Regions from separate parts of the Pseudomonas sp. L5B5 genome, predicted to be linked through region 1. Evidence: predicted binding sites of a transcription regulator. Region 1 holds the regulator's gene; each other region holds the start of a gene.
The links. The regulator FliA, encoded in region 1, starts transcription of late flagellar genes. The targets are predictions, from matches to a motif close to CTAAAGTTTNNNNNNNNNNNGCCGNTAA.
Positions count from the first base shown of each region.

Region 2: LGQ10_RS18485 (methyl-accepting chemotaxis protein) is a predicted target of FliA. The motif match lies at 1,431-1,458, and genes of this name have one in related genera.
Region 3: motA (flagellar motor stator protein MotA) is a predicted target of FliA. The motif match lies at 2,426-2,453, and genes of this name have one in related genera.
Region 4: LGQ10_RS25925 (flagellar protein MotY) is a predicted target of FliA. The motif match lies at 2,123-2,150, and genes of this name have one in related genera.

Region 1 is NZ_CP084742.1:2,354,092-2,359,032, reverse strand. Features, by position in the region: gene fleN (flagellar synthesis regulator FleN) at 1-770, shown strand, start outside; gene fliA (RNA polymerase sigma factor FliA) at 767-1,507, shown strand; gene LGQ10_RS10650 (chemotaxis response regulator CheY) at 1,674-2,045, shown strand; gene LGQ10_RS10645 (protein phosphatase CheZ) at 2,076-2,864, shown strand; gene LGQ10_RS10640 (chemotaxis protein CheA) at 2,877-4,941, shown strand, end outside.
Region 2 is NZ_CP084742.1:4,078,894-4,083,834, forward strand. Features, by position in the region: gene LGQ10_RS18485 (methyl-accepting chemotaxis protein) at 1-1,315, opposite strand, end outside; rRNA gene rrf (5S ribosomal RNA) at 1,874-1,989, opposite strand; rRNA gene rrf (5S ribosomal RNA) at 2,102-2,217, opposite strand; rRNA gene LGQ10_RS18500 (23S ribosomal RNA) at 2,363-4,941, opposite strand, start outside.
Region 3 is NZ_CP084742.1:3,565,149-3,570,089, forward strand. Features, by position in the region: gene rsgA (small ribosomal subunit biogenesis GTPase RsgA) at 1-335, shown strand, start outside; gene motB (flagellar motor protein MotB) at 387-1,502, opposite strand; gene motA (flagellar motor stator protein MotA) at 1,506-2,357, opposite strand; gene LGQ10_RS16360 (HDOD domain-containing protein) at 2,524-4,062, shown strand; gene rhdA (thiosulfate sulfurtransferase) at 4,106-4,921, shown strand; gene asd (archaetidylserine decarboxylase) at 4,940-4,941, shown strand, end outside.
Region 4 is NZ_CP084742.1:5,633,591-5,638,531, reverse strand. Features, by position in the region: gene LGQ10_RS25930 (argininosuccinate synthase) at 1-1,016, opposite strand, end outside; gene LGQ10_RS25925 (flagellar protein MotY) at 1,145-2,059, opposite strand; gene pyrC (dihydroorotase) at 2,217-3,263, shown strand; gene rnt (ribonuclease T) at 3,260-3,931, shown strand; gene LGQ10_RS25910 (peroxiredoxin) at 4,001-4,603, opposite strand; gene LGQ10_RS25905 (bacterioferritin-associated ferredoxin) at 4,928-4,941, shown strand, end outside.

The sequences.
Region 1 (4,941 bases):
AGACTAATGTGTCAGTGAACTTGTCCCTGGCTCTGGCTGAGCTCGGCCGGCGAGTCTTGCTGCTGGACGCCGACCTGGGATTGGCCAATGTCGATGTCCTGCTGGGCCTGACCCCCAAACGTACCCTGGCCGATGTCATCGAGGGCCGCTGCGAGCTGCGCGATGTGCTGCTGCAGGGGCCTGGTGGCATTCGCATCGTGCCGGCTGCCTCGGGCACCCAGAGCATGGTGCACCTGAGTCCCGCCCAGCATGCCGGCCTGATCCAGGCCTTCAGCGACATTGGCGACAACCTCGATGTACTGGTGATCGACACGGCTGCGGGCATTGGTGATTCGGTCGTCAGTTTCGTGCGCGCGGCCCAGGAAGTGCTGCTGGTGGTCTGCGACGAACCGACCTCGATCACCGACGCCTACGCGCTGATCAAGCTGCTCAACCGCGACTACGGCATGAACCGCTTCCGGGTCCTGGCCAACATGGCCCAGAGCCCCCAGGAAGGGCGCAACCTGTTTGCAAAGTTGACCAAGGTCACGGATCGCTTCCTGGACGTGGCCTTACAATACGTCGGCGCAGTTCCCTACGACGAAAGCGTGCGCAAGGCCGTGCAAAAGCAGCGTGCGGTCTATGAGGCCTTTCCTCGTTCGAAATGTGCATTGGCATTCAAGGCCATCGCGCAGAAAGTCGATACCTGGCCACTGCCTGCGAACCCACGCGGGCACCTGGAGTTCTTTGTCGAGCGGCTAGTGCATCAAACAGCGGGACCGGTGCTATGACTGCCAGTGGCTACAACCTCTACAAGAAGTCGGCGCGTGACAGCCAGTACGAACTGATCGAGCGCTATGCGCCCCTGGTCAAGCGTATTGCCTATCACCTGCTGGCGCGGTTGCCGGCCAGCGTTCAGGTAGAAGACCTGATTCAGGCCGGGATGATCGGATTGCTCGAAGTGTCGACCAAATACGATGCGAGCAAGGGCGCGAGTTTCGAAACCTATGCGGGTATCCGTATCCGCGGGGCGATGCTCGACGAGGTTCGCAAAGGCGACTGGGCACCGCGTTCAGTGCACCGTAATACACGCATGGTCAGTGATGCCATTCGCGCAATTGAAGCTAAAACCGGTCGTGACGCTAAAGATCACGAGGTTGCGGCCGAACTTCAATTGAGTCTCGACGATTATTACGGGATTTTGAACGACACCCTGGGCAGCCGGCTGTTCAGTTTCGACGACCTGTTGCAGGACGGCGAACATGAAGGGCTGCACGAGGATGGCGCCAGTGCTCATCTCGAGCCGTCACGGGACCTGGAGGATGAACGCTTCCAGGCCGCGTTGGCGGATGCGATTGCCAATTTGCCGGAGCGCGAGCGACTGGTGTTGGCGCTGTACTACGACGAAGAGCTGAACCTCAAGGAAATCGGTGAGGTCCTGGGGGTCAGCGAATCGCGGGTCAGCCAGTTACACAGCCAGTGCGCAGCCCGCTTGCGGGGGCGTTTGGGGGAGTGGCGAGCGCGCTGATAGGCAGTGTGGGGACACTGCGCCCAAGACCGGTCAGGCCTGGCGCCTTGCCGGTCTTGCAGTATGTGCTCCATGCAGTCGTTGTGTGTTATGCCGGATTGATTGAACGGCGCGCCCAGATACTGGACGCGTTTAAGACTGCTTGGAGGTCGAATTGGACAAGAACATGAAAATCCTCATCGTTGATGACTTCTCAACGATGCGGCGGATCATAAAAAACCTGTTGCGTGATCTGGGTTTCACCAACACGGTCGAGGCCGACGATGGCACTACCGCCATCCCGGTACTCAACAGCGGGAGCATCGACTTTCTGGTAACGGACTGGAACATGCCAGGCATGACCGGCATCGATCTGCTGCGCCATGTGCGCGCCGATGAAAAGCTCAAGCACCTGCCGGTACTGATGGTGACTGCCGAAGCCAAGCGCGAGCAGATCATCGAGGCTGCCCAGGCTGGTGTTAACGGCTATGTCGTCAAACCATTCACGGCCCAGGCGCTGAAAGAGAAGATCGAGAAGATCTTCGAACGCATCGGTTGAGATGCGTAACCATTGCGCCACGGGGGAGCTATGGAGCATAACGAATCTTCACTGGGCGACTTTGAGTCGACCCTGAAAAAACATGCACTGGAACTGGTCGAGAGTCTGGAGAAGGGCAGGTTCGGCGAAGCCGTGCAACTGATCCATGAGCTCAACCAGACCCGTGACCGCGGCCTGTACCAGGAAGTGGGCAAGCTTACCCGCGAGCTGCATAGCGCGATCGTCAATTTCCAGATTGACCCGCACATGCCGCAAGCCGAGGAAGTTTCGCAGATCACGGATGCCACCGAGCGCCTGTCCTATGTGGTCCGGCTGACGGAGGCTGCGGCCAACCGCACCATGGACCTGGTGGAGAGCAGCACCCCGCTGGTCAACGGCCTGAGCGCTGAAGCCCAGGCCTTGAGCGTGGACTGGGGGCGCTTCATGCGGCGCGAGGTCGGAGCCGAGGAGTTTCGCGAGCTGGCGCGTCGGGTCGACGGTTTTCTGACTCGCAGCGAGCAGGAAACCCGCACCATCTCCGGTCACCTCAACGACATTCTGCTGGCGCAGGATTACCAGGACCTCACGGGCCAGGTGATCAAGCGTGTGACCCAGTTGGTCACGGAAGTCGAAAGCAATCTGCTCAAGCTCGTCTTGATGGCCAGCCAGGTCGATCGTTTTGCCGGTATCGAACATGACCGCGAATCGATCCTGGCGGAAAAAGATCCGCAAAAACATCTCGCCAAGGGTGAAGGTCCGCAGATTCATGCCGATAAACGGGAAGACGTCATGTCCGGTCAGGACGATGTTGACGATTTGCTTTCCAGCCTTGGATTCTAGGAGCACCCATTAATGAGCTTCGGCGCCGATGAAGAGATCCTTCAGGATTTCCTGGTTGAGGCCGGCGAGATTCTAGAGCAACTGTCCGAACAACTGGTCGAGCTGGAAAGCCGGCCGGATGATGCGGATCTGCTCAACGCAATTTTTCGCGGTTTTCACACTGTTAAAGGGGGCGCCGGCTTCCTCCAGCTCAACGAGCTGGTGGAGTGCTGCCACATCGCCGAGAACGTCTTCGACATCCTGCGCAAGGGTGAAAGGCGAGTCGATTCGGAACTGATGGACGTGGTGCTCGAGGCATTGGACACGGTGAACAGCATGTTCGGCCAGGTCCGTGAGCGCACCGAGATCACTCCTGCGACACCTGAACTGTTGTCCGCCCTGGCACGCCTGGCCGAGCCGGCCGGCGCCGAACCGGCTCCCGCCCCCGTGGTGGAAGAGGTGGTGGAAGTTGCGGTGCAACCCGAGGCCGAGGCCGCATCGGGCGATATCACTGACAACGAGTTCGAATTGCTGCTCGACTCGCTGAACGCTGCCAAGGCCGGTGCCGAAGCTGCGCCTGCCGCTGCTGTGGCGGGTGAGGGCGAACCGGCCAGTGATGACATCACCGATGCCGAGTTCGAGTCCCTGCTGGACCAGTTGCATGGCAAGGGGCAGTTCGCGCCTGACGCCGTTGCACCTGCAGCGGCCAGCGCCGCCAGCGGTGCTGCCGCTGGCAGCGATGAAATTACCGATGACGAATTCGAAGCCCTGCTGGACCAGTTGCACGGCAAGGGCAACTTTGCCGTTGACGCACTGGAGCCGGCAGTGGCCACCGCCACTGCCTCCTCTGGTGCTGCCGCCGGAGCATTAGCCGCTGGCGGCGACCTGATCACCGATCATGAGTTCGAGTCCCTGCTCGATGAGTTGCACGGCAAGGGCAAGTTCTCCGAGTCCCCGGGCGCTGCCAAGCCAGCGGCGGCGGTGGCGGCTCCTGCTGTCGCCCCAGCTCCCGCCAGCGCCGCAGTGGCCAAGCCTGTTGCGGCCAAGCCAGAAGCCAAGGCCGAGGCACCCAAGCCGGCTGCCGCGCCTGCCCCGGCCCGTGCTCCAGCTGCCGCCCCGGCCGAAAAGCCGGCCAGCGAAGCGGAAACCACGGTACGGGTGGATACCGCGCGCCTGGACGAAATCATGAACATGGTGGGCGAGCTGGTGCTGGTGCGTAACCGCCTGGTGCGCCTGGGTCTCAACAGCGGCGATGAAGCCATGTCCAAGGCGGTGTCGAACCTCGACGTGGTCACCGCCGACCTGCAGACCGCGGTAATGAAGACCCGCATGCAGCCGATCAAGAAGGTCTTCGGGCGTTTCCCGCGCCTGGTTCGCGACCTGGCCCGGCAGCTCAAGAAAGAGATCAACCTGGAACTGGTGGGGGAAGAAACCGACCTCGACAAGAACCTGGTGGAAGCCCTGGCCGACCCGCTGGTGCACTTGGTGCGCAACGCGGTGGACCACGGTATCGAGTCGCCGGAAGAGCGCGAGGCCTCGGGCAAGTCCCGGCAGGGCAAGGTGGTGCTGGCGGCCGAGCAGGAAGGCGACCACATCCTGCTGTCGATTTCCGACGACGGCAAGGGCATGGACCCCAATGTCCTGCGAGCCATCGCCGTCAAGCGCGGCGTGATGGACAAGGACGCTGCCGACCGCCTGAGCGATACCGAGTGCTACAACCTGATCTTCGCCCCGGGCTTCTCCACCAAGACCGAGATCTCCGATGTCTCCGGTCGTGGCGTGGGCATGGACGTGGTCAAGACCAAGATTTCCCAGCTCAACGGCTCGATCAACATCTACTCGACCAAGGGCCTGGGCTCGAAGATCGTGATCAAGGTGCCGCTGACCCTGGCGATCATGCCGACCCTGATGGTCATGCTCGGCAACCAGGCGTTTGCGTTCCCGCTGGTCAACGTCAACGAAATCTTCCACCTCGACCTGTCGCGCACCAATGTGGTGGACGGCCAGGAAGTGGTGATCGTGCGGGACAAGGCCTTGCCCTTGTTCTACCTCAAGCGCTGGCTGGTCAGTTCCGCCGCTCATGAAGAGCAGCGCGAGG
Region 2 (4,941 bases), 1.7 Mb from region 1:
TCTTCTGCGACAGCTCGGTCATCGCCTGGATAGTCTGTTCCACCACTTGGCGACCGTCGTCGGCCTGGTCGCTGGCGCCGCTGGCGTGCTGCGAGGCATCGGCGGCGTTACGGGCGATTTCCTGGGTAGCGGCACCCAGCTCGTTGATGGCCGCCGCTACGCTGTTGGTGCGAGCGCTCTGCTCGTCGGAGCCGATGATCGAGGCGTTGGACGACGTCATCACCCGCTGGGACAAATCGTGAACCTGGCGGGTGGCCGAGGAGACCTCGGAGATCGAGGCGTGGATCCGCTCCACGAACTGGTTGAAGGAGCTACCCAGCTCGCCGAACTCGTCCTTGCTCACCACTACCAGGCGGCGCGTCAGGTCGCCCTCGCCCTGGGCGATATCCTGCATCGCCCGGCCCATGGTGACCAGAGGACGCATCAGGACCTGGATCAGCAGGGTCAGCAGCACGGCAATCACGGCTACAGCGATGAACATCGCAATCAGTGCAGAGGTACGGAACTGGCTCAATGGCGCGTAGGCCTTGTCCCTATCGATAGACAAGCCGATGTACCACTCAGCATTCGGCAAGCCGGTTACCGGGGTAAAGGAAAGGATACGTTCCTGCTTGTTCAGGACCACTTCCTGGTTGCCACTCTCGATCCGCACGTTGGCGCCAGGGTAGATATCCTTGAGGTTCTTCATCACCTGGTCCTTGTCCGGGCTGACGATCACCTGACCGTCGGCGCTGACCAGAAAGGCGTGGCCGAGGCCGCCGAAGTCCACCGAGTTGATGATCTTGACCAGGGTTTCCAGGCTCAGGTCACCACCGACCACACCCAGTAGTTCACCCTGCTTCTTCACCGGCATGGCGATGGTCACCACCAGGCCACCGACTGCGGCCATGTAGGGCGGAGTCAGCATGGTCTTGTCGGCAGCGACAGCCTGCTTGTACCAGGGGCGCTGGCGAGGGTCATAGTCGTCGGGCATCTTCGCGTCAGGGCGCTGGGTGAAGGTGCCATTGGCTTGGCCAACGTAGGTGAACTGGAAGTTCGAGGTGAAGGCTGGCTGATCGACCAGGCCTGGGAAGTCCGCATTGTGGCCCTGGTGGGCGACGTTCTGCGCCAGGTTCTCGAGCACCAGAATCCGGCCGCTCATCCAGTTCTGCACGCTGCTGGAGGTCAGCTCACCGGCTTGCTGAATGGAGGATTCGAGATTCTGTCGGATGGTGTTCCGCTGCAGGTAGTCGTTGTACAGAGTGAACAACGCAAAAGCCAGAACCACCACGCCAGAGGCGGCCAAAAGGATTTTATGGCTGAACTTGAGATTCATTTCATGGGACTTCTTATGCCGAAAGTGGGGATGCGTACGGAATGCAACATTCCATTAAACAACGCAGGCGACATTCTCTGATCGCTCTACTTTGGTGCACGCACGTCTCATTACTCTGTCGGCCAAAATCTCCGAACCCTTAGGGATTTATCTGAATTACTCGCGTGATTTCTCAGAATCCCGCCGAACGGCACGCTAGAGCGGCCGCGTCTCTTGGGTTGAGGTATTTGTCCACAGGAGATAAAGGCCATGGCAACCGGCTGGAGGAATAGCATCGAGGCCAAGGACTGTGGATAAGTTTCCCTTGAGGTTGCCTCTACAGAACAGGCTCGAAGGGCGGCAAGCCGAGCCCGGGGGATATTGATGAACATGGCATGGCAGGGCCAAGGAGTTGAAGCATGGGCCTGGATGATGGGCACACCCATGGCCAGGCTCGGTATTTAAGGCTGCAAGGAACACGCAGGGAAAGGGAGCATTTAGGGGCGGTAGCTTGCCCAGTTTTTTGCCCTAGAAAAACAAAACCCCAACTGCTTTCGCAATTGGGGTTTCGGAATTCAATCTTGACGATGACCTACTCTCACATGGGGAAACCCCACACTACCATCGGCGATGCATCGTTTCACTGCTGAGTTCGGGATGGGATCAGGTGGTTCCAATGCTCTATGGTCGTCAAGAAATTCTGCAGCCGATCCGTTGGATTCGAGGTCGAACGTGTCAGCGAAATCAGTAACTTCTACCTATAGACAAAACCCCAACTGCTTTCGCAATTGGGGTTTCGGAATTTAATCTTGACGATGACCTACTCTCACATGGGGAAACCCCACACTACCATCGGCGATGCATCGTTTCACTACTGAGTTCGGGATGGGATCAGGTGGTTCCAACGCTCTATGGTCGTCAAGAAATTCTGGAGCCGATCCGTTGCTTATGCAACGAGCCAGCAAATGGGTATGTAATAGGTTTGGTTTGTGCTTCAAACTTTCGGTCTGTCATCTTCACACACCGCAATCTGGCCTCTTTCGAGTTCGCAAATTGCTTGGGTGTTATATGGTCAAGCCTCACGGGCAATTAGTATTGGTTAGCTCAACGCCTCACAGCGCTTACACACCCAACCTATCAACGTCGTAGTCTTCGACGGCCCTTTAGGGGATTCAAGATCCCAGTGAGATCTCATCTTGAGGCAAGTTTCCCGCTTAGATGCTTTCAGCGGTTATCTTTTCCGAACATAGCTACCCGGCAATGCCACTGGCGTGACAACCGGAACACCAGAGGTTCGTCCACTCCGGTCCTCTCGTACTAGGAGCAGCCCCTCTCAAATCTCAAACGTCCACGGCAGATAGGGACCGAACTGTCTCACGACGTTCTAAACCCAGCTCGCGTACCACTTTAAATGGCGAACAGCCATACCCTTGGGACCGGCTTCAGCCCCAGGATGTGATGAGCCGACATCGAGGTGCCAAACACCGCCGTCGATATGAACTCTTGGGCGGTATCAGCCTGTTATCCCCGGAGTACCTTTTATCCGTTGAGCGATGGCCCTTCCATACAGAACCACCGGATCACTAAGACCTACTTTCGTACCTGCTCGACGTGTTTGTCTCGCAGTCAAGCGCGCTTTTGCCTTTATACTCTACGACCGATTTCCGACCGGTCTGAGCGCACCTTCGTACTCCTCCGTTACTCTTTAGGAGGAGACCGCCCCAGTCAAACTACCCACCATACACTGTCCTCGATCCGGATAACGGACCTGAGTTAGAACCTCAAGATTGCCAGGGTGGTATTTCAAGGATGGCTCCATGAGAACTGGCGTCCCCACTTCAAAGCCTCCCACCTATCCTACACAAGCAAGCTCAAAGTCCAGTGCAAAGCTATAGTAAAGGTTCACGGGGTCTTTCCGTCTAGCCGCGGATACACTGCATCTTCACAGCGATTTCAATTTCACTGAGTCTCGGGTGGAGACAGCGCCGCCATCGTTACGCCATTCGTGCAGGTCGGAACTTACCCGACAAGGAATTTCGCTACCTTAGGACCGTTATAGTTACGGCCGCCGTTTACCGGGGCTTCGATCAAGAGCTTCGCTTGCGCTAACCCCATCAATTAACCTTCCGGCACCGGGCAGGCGTCACACCCTATACGTCCACTTTCGTGTTTGCAGAGTGCTGTGTTTTTAATAAACAGTCGCAGCGGCCTGGTATCTTCGACCGGCATGGGCTTACGGAGCAAGTCCTTCACCCTCACCGGCGCACCTTCTCCCGAAGTTACGGTGCCATTTTGCCTAGTTCCTTCACCCGAGTTCTCTCAAGCGCCTTGGTATTCTCTACCCAACCACCTGTGTCGGTTTGGGGTACGGTTCCTAGTTATCTGAAGCTTAGAAGCTTTTCTTGGAAGCATGGCATCAACCACTTCGTCGCCTAAAGGCAACTCGTCATCAGCTCTCGGCCTTAAGATCCCGGATTTACCTAAGATCTCAGCCTACCACCTTAAACTTGGACAACCAACGCCAAGCTGGCCTAGCCTTCTCCGTCCCTCCATCGCAATAACTAGAAGTACAGGAATATTAACCTGTTTTCCATCGACTACGCTTTTCAGCCTCGCCTTAGGGACCGACTAACCCTGCGTCGATTAACGTTGCGCAGGAAACCTTGGTCTTTCGGCGTGGGAGTTTTTCACTCCCATTGTCGTTACTCATGTCAGCATTCGCACTTCTGATACCTCCAGCAAGCTTCTCAACTCACCTTCACAGGCTTACAGAACGCTCCTCTACCGCATCACTTACGTGATACCCGTAGCTTCGGTGTATGGTTTGAGCCCCGTTACATCTTCCGCGCAGGCCGACTCGACTAGTGAGCTATTACGCTTTCTTTAAAGGGTGGCTGCTTCTAAGCCAACCTCCTAGCTGTCTAAGCCTTCCCACATCGTTTCCCACTTAACCATAACTTTGGGACCTTAGCTGACGGTCTGGGTTGTTTCCCTTTTCACGACGGACGTTAGCACCCGCCGTGTGTCTCCCATGCTCGGCACTTGTAGGTATTCGGAGTTTGCATCGGTTTGGTAAGTCGGGATGACCCCCTAGCCGAAACAGTGCTCTACCCCCTACAGTGATACATGAGGCGCTACCTAAATAGCTTTCGAGGAGAACCAGCTATCTCCGAGCTTGATTAGCCTTTCACTCCGATCCACAGGTCATCCGCTAACTTTTCAACGGTAGTCGGTTCGGTCCTCCAGTCAGTGTTACCTAACCTTCAACCTGCCCATGGATAGATCGCCCGGTTTCGGGTCTATACCCAGCGACTAAACGCCCTATTAAGACTCGCTTTCGCTACGCCTCCCCTATTCGGTTAAGCTTGCCACTGAATATAAGTCGCTGACCCATTATACAAAAGGTACGCAGTCACAGAACAAAGTCTGCTCCCACTGCTTGTACGCATACGGTTTCAGGATCTATTTCACTCCCCTCTCCGGGGTTCTTTTCGCCTTTCCCTCACGGTACTAGTTCACTATCGGTCAGTCAGTAGTATTTAGCCTTGGAGGATGGTCCCCCCATATTCAGACAAGGTTTCTCGTGCCCCGTCCTACTCGATTTCACTTCTAAGATCCTTTCGCGTACAGGGCTATCACCCACTATG
Region 3 (4,941 bases), 1.2 Mb from region 1:
AAGTCGAAACCCGGGTCGGCCCGCTGTCGGAATACTCCGGCCAGGGCACCCACACCACGACCACTGCGCGACTGTTCCACTTCCCGGGCGGCGGTGAACTGATCGACTCCCCGGGTATCCGGGAGTTCGGCCTGGGTCACGTCAGCCGGGCCGATGTCGAGGCCGGTTTCATCGAGTTCAACGACCTGCTGGGTACCTGCCGCTTCCGTGACTGCAAGCACGATCGCGAGCCTGGCTGTGCCCTGCTCAAGGCCCTCGAGGAAGGACGCATCCAGCAACAACGGATGAACAGCTACCGTTCGATCCTGGCCAGCCTGCCCGACGACAGCTACTGAGTCAGCCCACGCAGAAACGACAAGGCCGCGATCATCGCGGCCTTGTCGTTTTCACCTGGCGGTTCCCGGCGCCGCGGAGGGCGCGGCAGGTGCAGGTGCAGGTGCAGGTGCAGGTGCAGGTGCAGGTGCAGGAGTCTGGCCCGGCGCGCCCTGCTCATCCATCTTCAACACACCGTCCTCGAAGATATTCAGGCGCTGGCGAACTTCGTGGGCCGGCAGCGGCTCGCTGCCCGGTGGCAGGGCGTGCGGATCGGCTGCGGCGCCCGGCACCTCACCGGGAGCCCCGGTGCCCTGGGTCGGGACGGGTGCCTTGGGGTCCACCTGCTCACCTTCGATAGCGCGCTGGGCTCGCTTGGTCAGGACAACGATGTCGATACGCCGGTTGACCGGGTTGAACGGGTCTTTGCGATCGAACAGGGCCGAAGAGGCGAAACCCACCACCCGTGCCACTTGCGGATCAGGATAACCACCGGCCACCAGTGCCCGACGCGCAGCATTGGCACGGTTGGCCGACAGCTCCCAGTTGCCGAACTCGCCGGTCCCCGCATAAGGCGTGGCATCGGTATGGCCGCTGATGCTGATCTTGTTCGGCACCGCCTTGATGGTGTCGGCCATGGCCAGCAGGATGTCTTCAAAATACGGTTTCAGACGAGCGCTGCCGGAGTCGAACATCGGCCGGTTCTCGGCGTCCATGATCTGGATCCGCAAGCCGTCCGGGGTGATCTCGAAGAGGATCTGGTCCTTGAACTTCTGCAGCTGGGGATTTTCCTCGACCTTGTTCTGCAACTCCTGCAGCAGCAGCTCGAGACGCTCGCGCTCGACCTGTTCGGCCATGCCCTCCACCTGGTCGGAGTCAACCGTGACCTTGTCCGGCTGCGGCTGGGACTGGATCTCGGGGTTCAGGGTATTTTCCGGCGCCAGTTCCGGCGAACCGCCCAGGTCGATGATGTAGGGCGTACCACTTTCGGAAAAGCCGATCGGGTCCTTGAAATAACCGGCGATGGCGATCTTCTGCTCCGGAGTCGCGGTGGACAGCAACCACAACACCAGGAAGAACGCCATCATCGCCGTGGCGAAGTCGGCGAAGGCGATTTTCCAGGCGCCCCCGTGATGCCCGCCAGCGAAGCGCTTGACGCGCTTGATGATAATCGGCTGATTGTTTTCCATGACTTAGCGACCGCGAACCGCTTGTTCCAGCTCGGCGAAGCTAGGACGGTGCGCCGGATACAGGACCTTGCGCCCGAACTCCACCGCCAGCGAAGGCGGCATGCCGGAGGCAGATGCCACCAGGGAAGCCTTGATGGCCTCGTAGACATTCAGCTCTTCCTTGGCGTCGTGCGCCAGGGAGTGCGCCAGCGGGCCGAAGAAACCATAAGCCGCGAGAATACCGAAGAAGGTGCCCACCAATGCCGCACCCACGTGCAGGCCGATGGACTTCTGGTCACCATCGCCCAGGGAGGCCATGGTCACTACGATCCCCAGGACCGCCGCGACGATACCGAAACCGGGCATGCCATCGGCAATCCCGTTGACGGCATGGGATGGATGCTCGAGGTCTTCCTTGAGGCTGAACAGTTCCATGTCGAACAGGCCTTCCAGCTCGTGGGGAGCCATGTTGCCGGAGGACATGATGCGCAGGTAATCACAGATGTAGGCGGTCATGCGCTCGTCCTTGAGTACCGCCGGGTACTTGGCGAAGATCGGGCTGGCCGCTGCGTCTTCGATGTCGCCCTCGATGGCCATCATGCCTTCGCGGCGACTCTTGTTGAGGATCTCGTAGATCAGGCCCAACACTTCCAGGTAGAAGGTATGGGTAAACCGCGAGCTGAACATCCCCAGGGATTTCTTGACGACGTGCATCGTCATGTAGCCAGGGTTGGCCTGGAGGAATGCACCAAAGGCGGCACCGCCGATGATCAATACCTCGAAAGGCTGGATCAGCGCTGCAATCTTACCGTGGGAGAGCACGTATCCGCCGAGCACGCTAGCGAATACGACGATGATGCCGATAATTTTAGCCATAGGTAAGAGAGTACTTATTGAGTCGGGTTCAAGGTCATATTCGGAAGTTCTTAAAACTCTTCTTCTACTTATCGGCAAAACTGCGCCAGACTATAGCCAGTTAAGGCGAAAAGCCAGTTTGGCCCGCTCCGGGCGTGTTCACAGCAGACGATGATTGCGCCCGACCATGTCCAATGAAACCAGCGCTCCGCACTCTCCGCCGACCTCTCTGGAGGCCTGGCTCAGGCTTCTTGGCGCCGTGCGCCTGCCAGTGCCACAAAACAGCCATGACCGGGTCTGCAAGGCCATCGCCAACAACCGCAGTTCGCTGCGGGAAATCGCCGACCTGATGCAGAACAGCCCTGCGCTGGCCCTCAGCGTGATCCGCGAAGCCAATCGGCACACCCACGGCAGCATGAGCGAACCGGCAGAAAACCTGGAGATCGCAGTCAACCGCCTGGGACTCAAGCGCACCCAGGAACTGCTGGAACAACTGCCGACCCTGCCCGATGAGCAGATTCCCCAGGCACTGCGGCAGTTGCAACTGATCAGCCAGCATGCCACCCAGCAAGCCAACGGTTTTTTTGCCGGGCGCCTCGCCCGCCTATGGCAGGACATTCACTGGGGCAGCCTGCTGTTTCTCTCGCCGCTGTGGGCCATCGCCCTGACCTACCCCAAGCTGGTGGAAGAGTGGGAGTTGCGGGTCATCTACAAGCACGAGCCCGCACGCAAGGTCGAGCAGCAGCTATTCGGCGTGCGACTGATGGAACTGTGCCAGGCACTGGTGCAAGCGTGGCACCTGCCGATCTGGGTGCAGCAGGGCTACCGGCTGCTGACCCGCGAACAACGCCAGCTGGCCAAGGTCATGCTGATCGCGCGCGACAACGACAATCCGCTGCGCCAGCAGCAGCGCCTGGATGACGATCCGGAGTTGCGGCGCTGGCTGAACCAGCCGGCCAACTGCGTCCTGCTGGCCAATGGCATGGCCCTCGCAGCGCAATACTCCTGGAACAACCCCCACGGGCGGCGCTGGCAGAACCTCACCGCCCTGTACCTGCAGATGCCAGTCGCCGAAGTCCAGCAGCAACTGCACCAACAGGCCGCCAACAGCGCCCGCAACGACAGCCAGCCCGACCTCTGGCACCCGGCCCAGGCCCTGCTCTGGCCCTGGAATGTTCGACGCCTGCACAACGGCGAACTGCCGGCACCCGCGCCAACAGCCCTGGAACTGGCCAAGTGGCGCACGCTGTGCAGCGAACTGCTGCAGGACCCCAGCCCTTTCACCAATGCCGTGCACCTCACCGGGTTTGCCCGGGATGCCCTGGCTGCCTGCGGCATGCAGCGGATCATGCTGCTGATGGCAGACCGCAACCTCAGCCAACTGCGGGTGCAACAGCTGCATGGCCTGCCCAGTGAAACCGCCGGCCTGAGCCTGCAGGCCAAGCAGAGTCCACTGCTGCTGCGCCTGCTGGAGAAGTCCGCGCAGATCCGCCTGACACCGGACAACTATCGGCAGTTCGCCGCACACTTGCCAGGCGCCCTGCGGCAGCTGTTCCGGGGCGAGCACCTGCTGATCCGCTCGCTGTCCTGCAATGGCCGGGTATTGATGCTGGCCATCGCCGACCAGGGCGGCGTGCCCTTCGCCGAAACCAGCGTCCAGGCCTTCGGCAAGACCGCCCAGTGCATCGAAAAAGCCTTGCACAGCTTTACCAACCGCAGCCAATGACGCTTGCGCTACAATTCCTCCCTTTGCGCCCTGGGGACCTGACATGTCTGAATTTTCCGGCTTGCCGCTGGTCATCGAACCTGGCGACCTGCTCGCCCGCCTCGACGCCCGCGAACTGATCCTGGTCGACCTGACCAGTGCCGCCCGCTACAGCACCGGGCATATCCCCGGGGCGCGCTTCATCGATCCCAAGCGCACCCAGCTCGGCCAAGCCCCGGCCCCTGGATTGCTACCCCCCAAGGCCGCGCTCGAAACGCTGTTCGGCGAACTCGGACACAACCCCGAAGCCGTCTATGTGGTCTACGACGACGAAGGCGGCGGCTGGGCCGGACGCTTCATCTGGCTGCTGGACGTGATCGGCCACCACCGCTACCACTACCTCGACGGCGGATTGCCGGCCTGGCTGGCGGAAGGCCTGCCCGTGTCGACCGAAGTCCCGGCCTCGGCCGGCGGCCCCGTGGCGCTGACCCTGCATGACGAGCCCACCGCCACCCGCGAGTACCTGCAAAGCCGCCTCGGCGCTGCAGACCTGGCGATCTGGGATGCTCGCGGCCCGCTGGAATACTCCGGCGAGAAGGTCCTGGCGGCCAAGGGCGGGCACATCCCCGGCGCAGTGAATTTCGAATGGACCGCCGGCATGGATCAGGCTCGCCACCTGCGCATCCGCCGCGACATGCCGCAGATCCTCGCGGACCTGGGCATCAGCAAAGACAAAGAAGTGATCACCCACTGCCAGACCCACCATCGCTCCGGCTTCACCTATCTGGTGGCCAAGGCGCTGGGCTACCCACGGGTCAAGGGCTACGCCGGCTCCTGGGGCGAATGGGGCAATCATCCCGACACGCCCGTAGAGATTTAAGGTTCTTAAGGACACCCAAT
Region 4 (4,941 bases), 3.3 Mb from region 1:
ACGCTGGCCTGGGAAGCATCGATCATCTGTTGCAGCATCAGACGTTCCGGGCTCCACCAGTAACCGGTGTAGATCAGGCTGGCGTACTTGGGCATCAGCTCGTCCTTGAGGTGGGCCACTTCACGATCCAGGGTGATGGACTCGATGGCGCGGTGCGCGCGCAGCATGATGGTGCCACCAGGGGTCTCGTAGCAGCCACGAGACTTCATGCCCACATAGCGGTTCTCGACGATATCCAGGCGGCCGATACCGTTCTCGCCGCCAATGCGGTTCAGGGTCGCCAGCACGGTGGCCGGGCTCATGTCCACACCATCGATGGCCACGATGTCGCCGTTGCGATAGGTCAGCTCGAGGTAGGTTGGCGTGTTGGGAGCGTTCTCCGGGGAGACGGTCCAGCGCCACATGTCTTCTTCGTGCTCGGTCCAGGTGTCTTCCAGCACGCCGCCTTCATAGGAGATGTGCAGCAGGTTGGCGTCCATGGAGTAAGGAGACTTCTTCTTGCCATGGCGCTCGATCGGGATGGCGTGCTTTTCGGCATAGTCCATCAGCTTCTCGCGGGACAGCAGGTCCCACTCGCGCCAGGGAGCGATCACCTTCACGCCCGGCTTGAGGGCATAGGCGCCCAGTTCGAAACGCACCTGGTCGTTGCCCTTGCCGGTGGCGCCATGGGAGATGGCGTCGGCGCCGGTCTCGTTGGCGATCTCGATCAGGCGCTTGGCGATCAGTGGACGGGCGATGGAGGTACCCAGCAGGTACTCGCCTTCATAGACGGTGTTGGCACGGAACATCGGGAAGACGAAATCACGCACGAATTCTTCGCGCAGATCGTCGATGTAGATCTCTTTGACACCCATGGCTTGAGCCTTGGCGCGGGCCGGTTCGACCTCTTCGCCCTGGCCCAGGTCAGCAGTGAAAGTCACTACTTCACAGTTGTAGGTATCCTGCAGCCACTTGAGGATCACCGAAGTGTCCAGGCCGCCCGAATACGCGAGAACGACCTTGTTAACGTCCGCCATGCCATCACTCCACGGGTTGTACGGAAAGCCGTCGAGTCTACCGATCAATGCGGATAATTTACAGAGGCGCGACAGCTTATGACGCCCAGGCGACAAATTATGTCAGGCGGGCGACGATGAAAACCGGGTCATGAGGTGGCCGCGGCCCCAGCTCCGGACGCCGCCTGGGGCGTGGTGGCCGGTTTTTCAGTAGGTGCTACCCGCTCCAGATGCACATTGACCCGACGGTTCTTCGCCCGGTTGGCAGGGTTGGTGTTGGGCGCCAGGGGATAGCGCTCGCCATGAAAGCGCACGACGATCTGGCTCTCGGCCAGGCCGTTGGCCTTGAAGAACTCCATGACCGCCAGCGCCCGGCGGCGTGACAGGTCACGGTTGGTCAGGCGGTTGCCGCTGTTGTCCGAGTGGCCGTCGAGTTCGACGTGATTGACCGTCGGGTCGGCCTTGATGAAGTCCACCATCACCTGCAACTTGGCCTTGGCCCGGGCGTCGAGTTCGATACCGCTCCCCGGGAAGCCGATCTCGGCCTGCTTGACCTGCTCATAGTTCATCGGCAGCAGCTTGGTCATGCAGGCCTGGTAATCGCTGTAGGCCTTGCTGAATTTCACCGGCAGCAGGCGCACTTCGGAAACACCGCCCTCACGGGAATAGTGACGGACCACAGGACTGCGCCCTTCCAGCAGACCGATGATCAGACGACCGGCCTGCATCTGGTTGCTGTTGAACAACACGCCATCGGTGCCGGCCCTGACGGCGCCGAGGTTGATGTCGCCACGTCCCGGCTGCCAAGGCGCGGCCGCCGCGAGCAGGGTCGCCGAACCACCCGCCTGCATCGGGTTGAAACTCTTGAGGCGGAAGATCGCCTGCTCGCCGGCACGGCGTACGAATTCGCCGGAGCCGAAATCGGTAACCGGCTGGATCAGGCGGCACTCGAACTTATCGCCTTCGACCGTCCACTCAATGCTCTCCAGACGGGTCTGGAAAGTGAGAGCCATCGCGGGCAGGCTGGCAAACACACTGAGCAAGGCTAGATAACGCTGGCGCACGGGAGGCTCCACTGACGTGTACAACAGAAAAATCGACAGGCGTGAATACGCCATACCTTCGGGGTATCGGTCGTGCTGAGCAAAACTTGATAGCGAGTGCCTGCAAGAGTCTTTTCCGGTAGGATTCCCCCCTAGTTTTACCCGCCTGGAACCTCCCATGTCCGACCGCCTGACCCTGCTGCGTCCCGACGACTGGCATATTCATCTTCGCGATGGTGCCGTGTTGCCCAATACAGTCGCGGATGTCGCGCGTACCTTTGGTCGCGCCATCATCATGCCCAACCTGGTACCTCCCGTGCGCAACGCCGCACAGGCCGATGCCTATCGCCAGCGTATCCTCGCTGCGCGCCCGACCGGCAGCCGCTTCGAGCCGCTGATGGTGCTCTACCTCACCGACCGCACCCAGCCGGACGAGATCCGCGAAGCCAAGGCGAGCGGCTTCGTGCATGCCGCCAAGCTGTACCCGGCAGGTGCGACCACCAACTCGGACTCGGGCGTGACCAGCATCGACACGATCTTCCCGGTGCTCGAAGCCATGGCCGAGGTCGGCCTGCCCCTGTTGGTCCACGGCGAAGTGACCCACGGCGACATCGATGTCTTCGACCGCGAGAAAATCTTCATCGATGAACACATGCGGCGGGTGGTCGAGCGCTTCCCTGCCCTGAAAGTGGTGTTCGAACACATCACCACTGCCGATGCGGTGCAGTTCGTCAACGAGGCCCCGGCCAACGTCGCCGCCACCATCACTGCGCATCACCTGCTGTACAACCGCAACCACATGCTGGTAGGCGGGATTCGCCCGCACTTCTATTGCTTGCCGATCCTCAAGCGCAATGTCCACCAGCATGCCCTGCTGGACGCGGCCACCAGCGGCAGCGAGAAGTTCTTCCTCGGCACCGACTCGGCGCCCCACGCCCAGCATGCCAAGGAAGCCGCCTGCGGCTGTGCCGGCTGCTACACCGCCTTTGCCGCGATCGAGTTGTATGCCGAGGCCTTCGAGCAGCGCAACGCGCTGGACAAACTGGAAGCCTTCGCCAGCCTCAATGGCCCGCGCTTCTATGGTCTGCCGGCCAACACCGATCGCATTACCCTGGTTCGTGAAGAATGGACCGCCCCTGCCAGCCTGCCATTCGGCGAGCTGACTGTCATTCCGCTGCGCGCCGGTGAAAAACTGCGCTGGCGCCTGCTGGAGGATCACTCGTGAGTGACGACCATTTCGACGACGAACAAGAAGGTAACAGCGGCGGTCCTCGCCACCCGATGGCGGCGCGCTTTCGCGGTTACCTGCCGGTCGTCGTCGACGTCGAGACCGGCGGCTTCAATTGCGCCACCGATGCCCTGCTGGAAATCGCCGCCACCACCATCGGCATGGACGAAAAGGGCTTCGTGTTCCCCGAGCACACCTACTTCTTCCGGGTCGAGCCATTTGAAGGCGCGAACATCGAAGCAGCGGCGCTGGAGTTCACCGGGATCAAGCTCGACCATCCATTGCGCATGGCCGTGAGCGAAGAAACCGCCCTCACCGATATTTTCCGTGGCGTGCGCAAGGCGCTGAAGGCCAATGGCTGCAAGCGCGCGATCCTGGTAGGTCACAACAGCAGCTTCGACCTGGGTTTCCTGAATGCCGCCGTGGCACGACTGGACATGAAGCGCAACCCGTTCCATCCGTTCTCAAGCTTCGACACCGCTACCCTGGCGGGCCTGGCTTACGGCCAGACGGTGCTGGCCAAGGCCTGTCAGAGCGCGGACATCGACTTCGACGGTCGCGAAGCCCATTCGGCCCGCTACGACACCGAGAAGACCGCCGACCTGTTCTGCGGCATCGTCAACCGCTGGAAACAAATGGGCGGCTGGCAGGACTTCGACGACTGAATGTCGAGTTCCACAGTCCCATAAAAAAACCGGCCCTGAGGCCGGTTTTTTTATGCGAGACGCCAGGCGTTACAGCTTGCCGGCGTTCTCGGTCAGGTAGGCAGCAACGCCTTCTGGCGAAGCGGTCATGCCTTTGTCGCCTTTTTTCCAGTTGGCTGGGCAGACTTCGCCGTGCTCTTCGTGGAATTGCAGGGCGTCGACCAGGCGGATCAGCTCTTCCATGTTGCGACCCAGCGGCAGGTCGTTGACGATCTGGGAGCGAACCACACCCTTGTCGTCGATCAGGAACGCGCCACGGAAGGCTACGCCGCCTTCGGACTCGACGTCGTAGGCCTTGGCGATGTCGTGCTTCATGTCGGCAGCCATGATGTATTGAACCTGACCGATGCCACCAGCATTGATCGGGGTGTTGCGCCAGGCGTTGTGGGTGAAGTGCGAGTCGATCGACACGGCGATCACTTCCACGTTGCGAGCCTTGAAGTCAGCCATGCGGTGATCCAGGGCGATCAGCTCGGACGGGCAGACGAAGGTGAAGTCCAGCGGGTAGAAGAACACCAGGCCGTATTTGCCTTTGATGGCCGAGGACAGGGTGAAGCTGTCGACGATTTCGCCATTGCCGAGAACGGCCGGGACGGTGAAGTCAGGGGCTTGTTTGCCTACGAGAACGCTCATTGGATATCTCCTGGTGTGGACGTACTGATGGAAGAAGGGGACCGGCCCCGAGTCTGTCATGTTGATGCGACAGCTGCGTGACCCGACCCCGCTTCGCAAGAACCGACCATCATACACGGCGTTTTTGAGCTGTCCTTAGTGGTTTTTCTCCGAGCCGGCCCGCCAGGCGAAAAATGCGATCGATCTGTGATTAACGAGGACAAAAGCCGTTCGTCACCCCGACTGGAAACGATGGACAAGGCTGTCGAAACCACTTTGACAATCATTCTCGTTAACATTAAGATCCATCGCAATTGAGCCCTAACCAGCGACGGTTCTCATCCTATGTATGTCTGCCT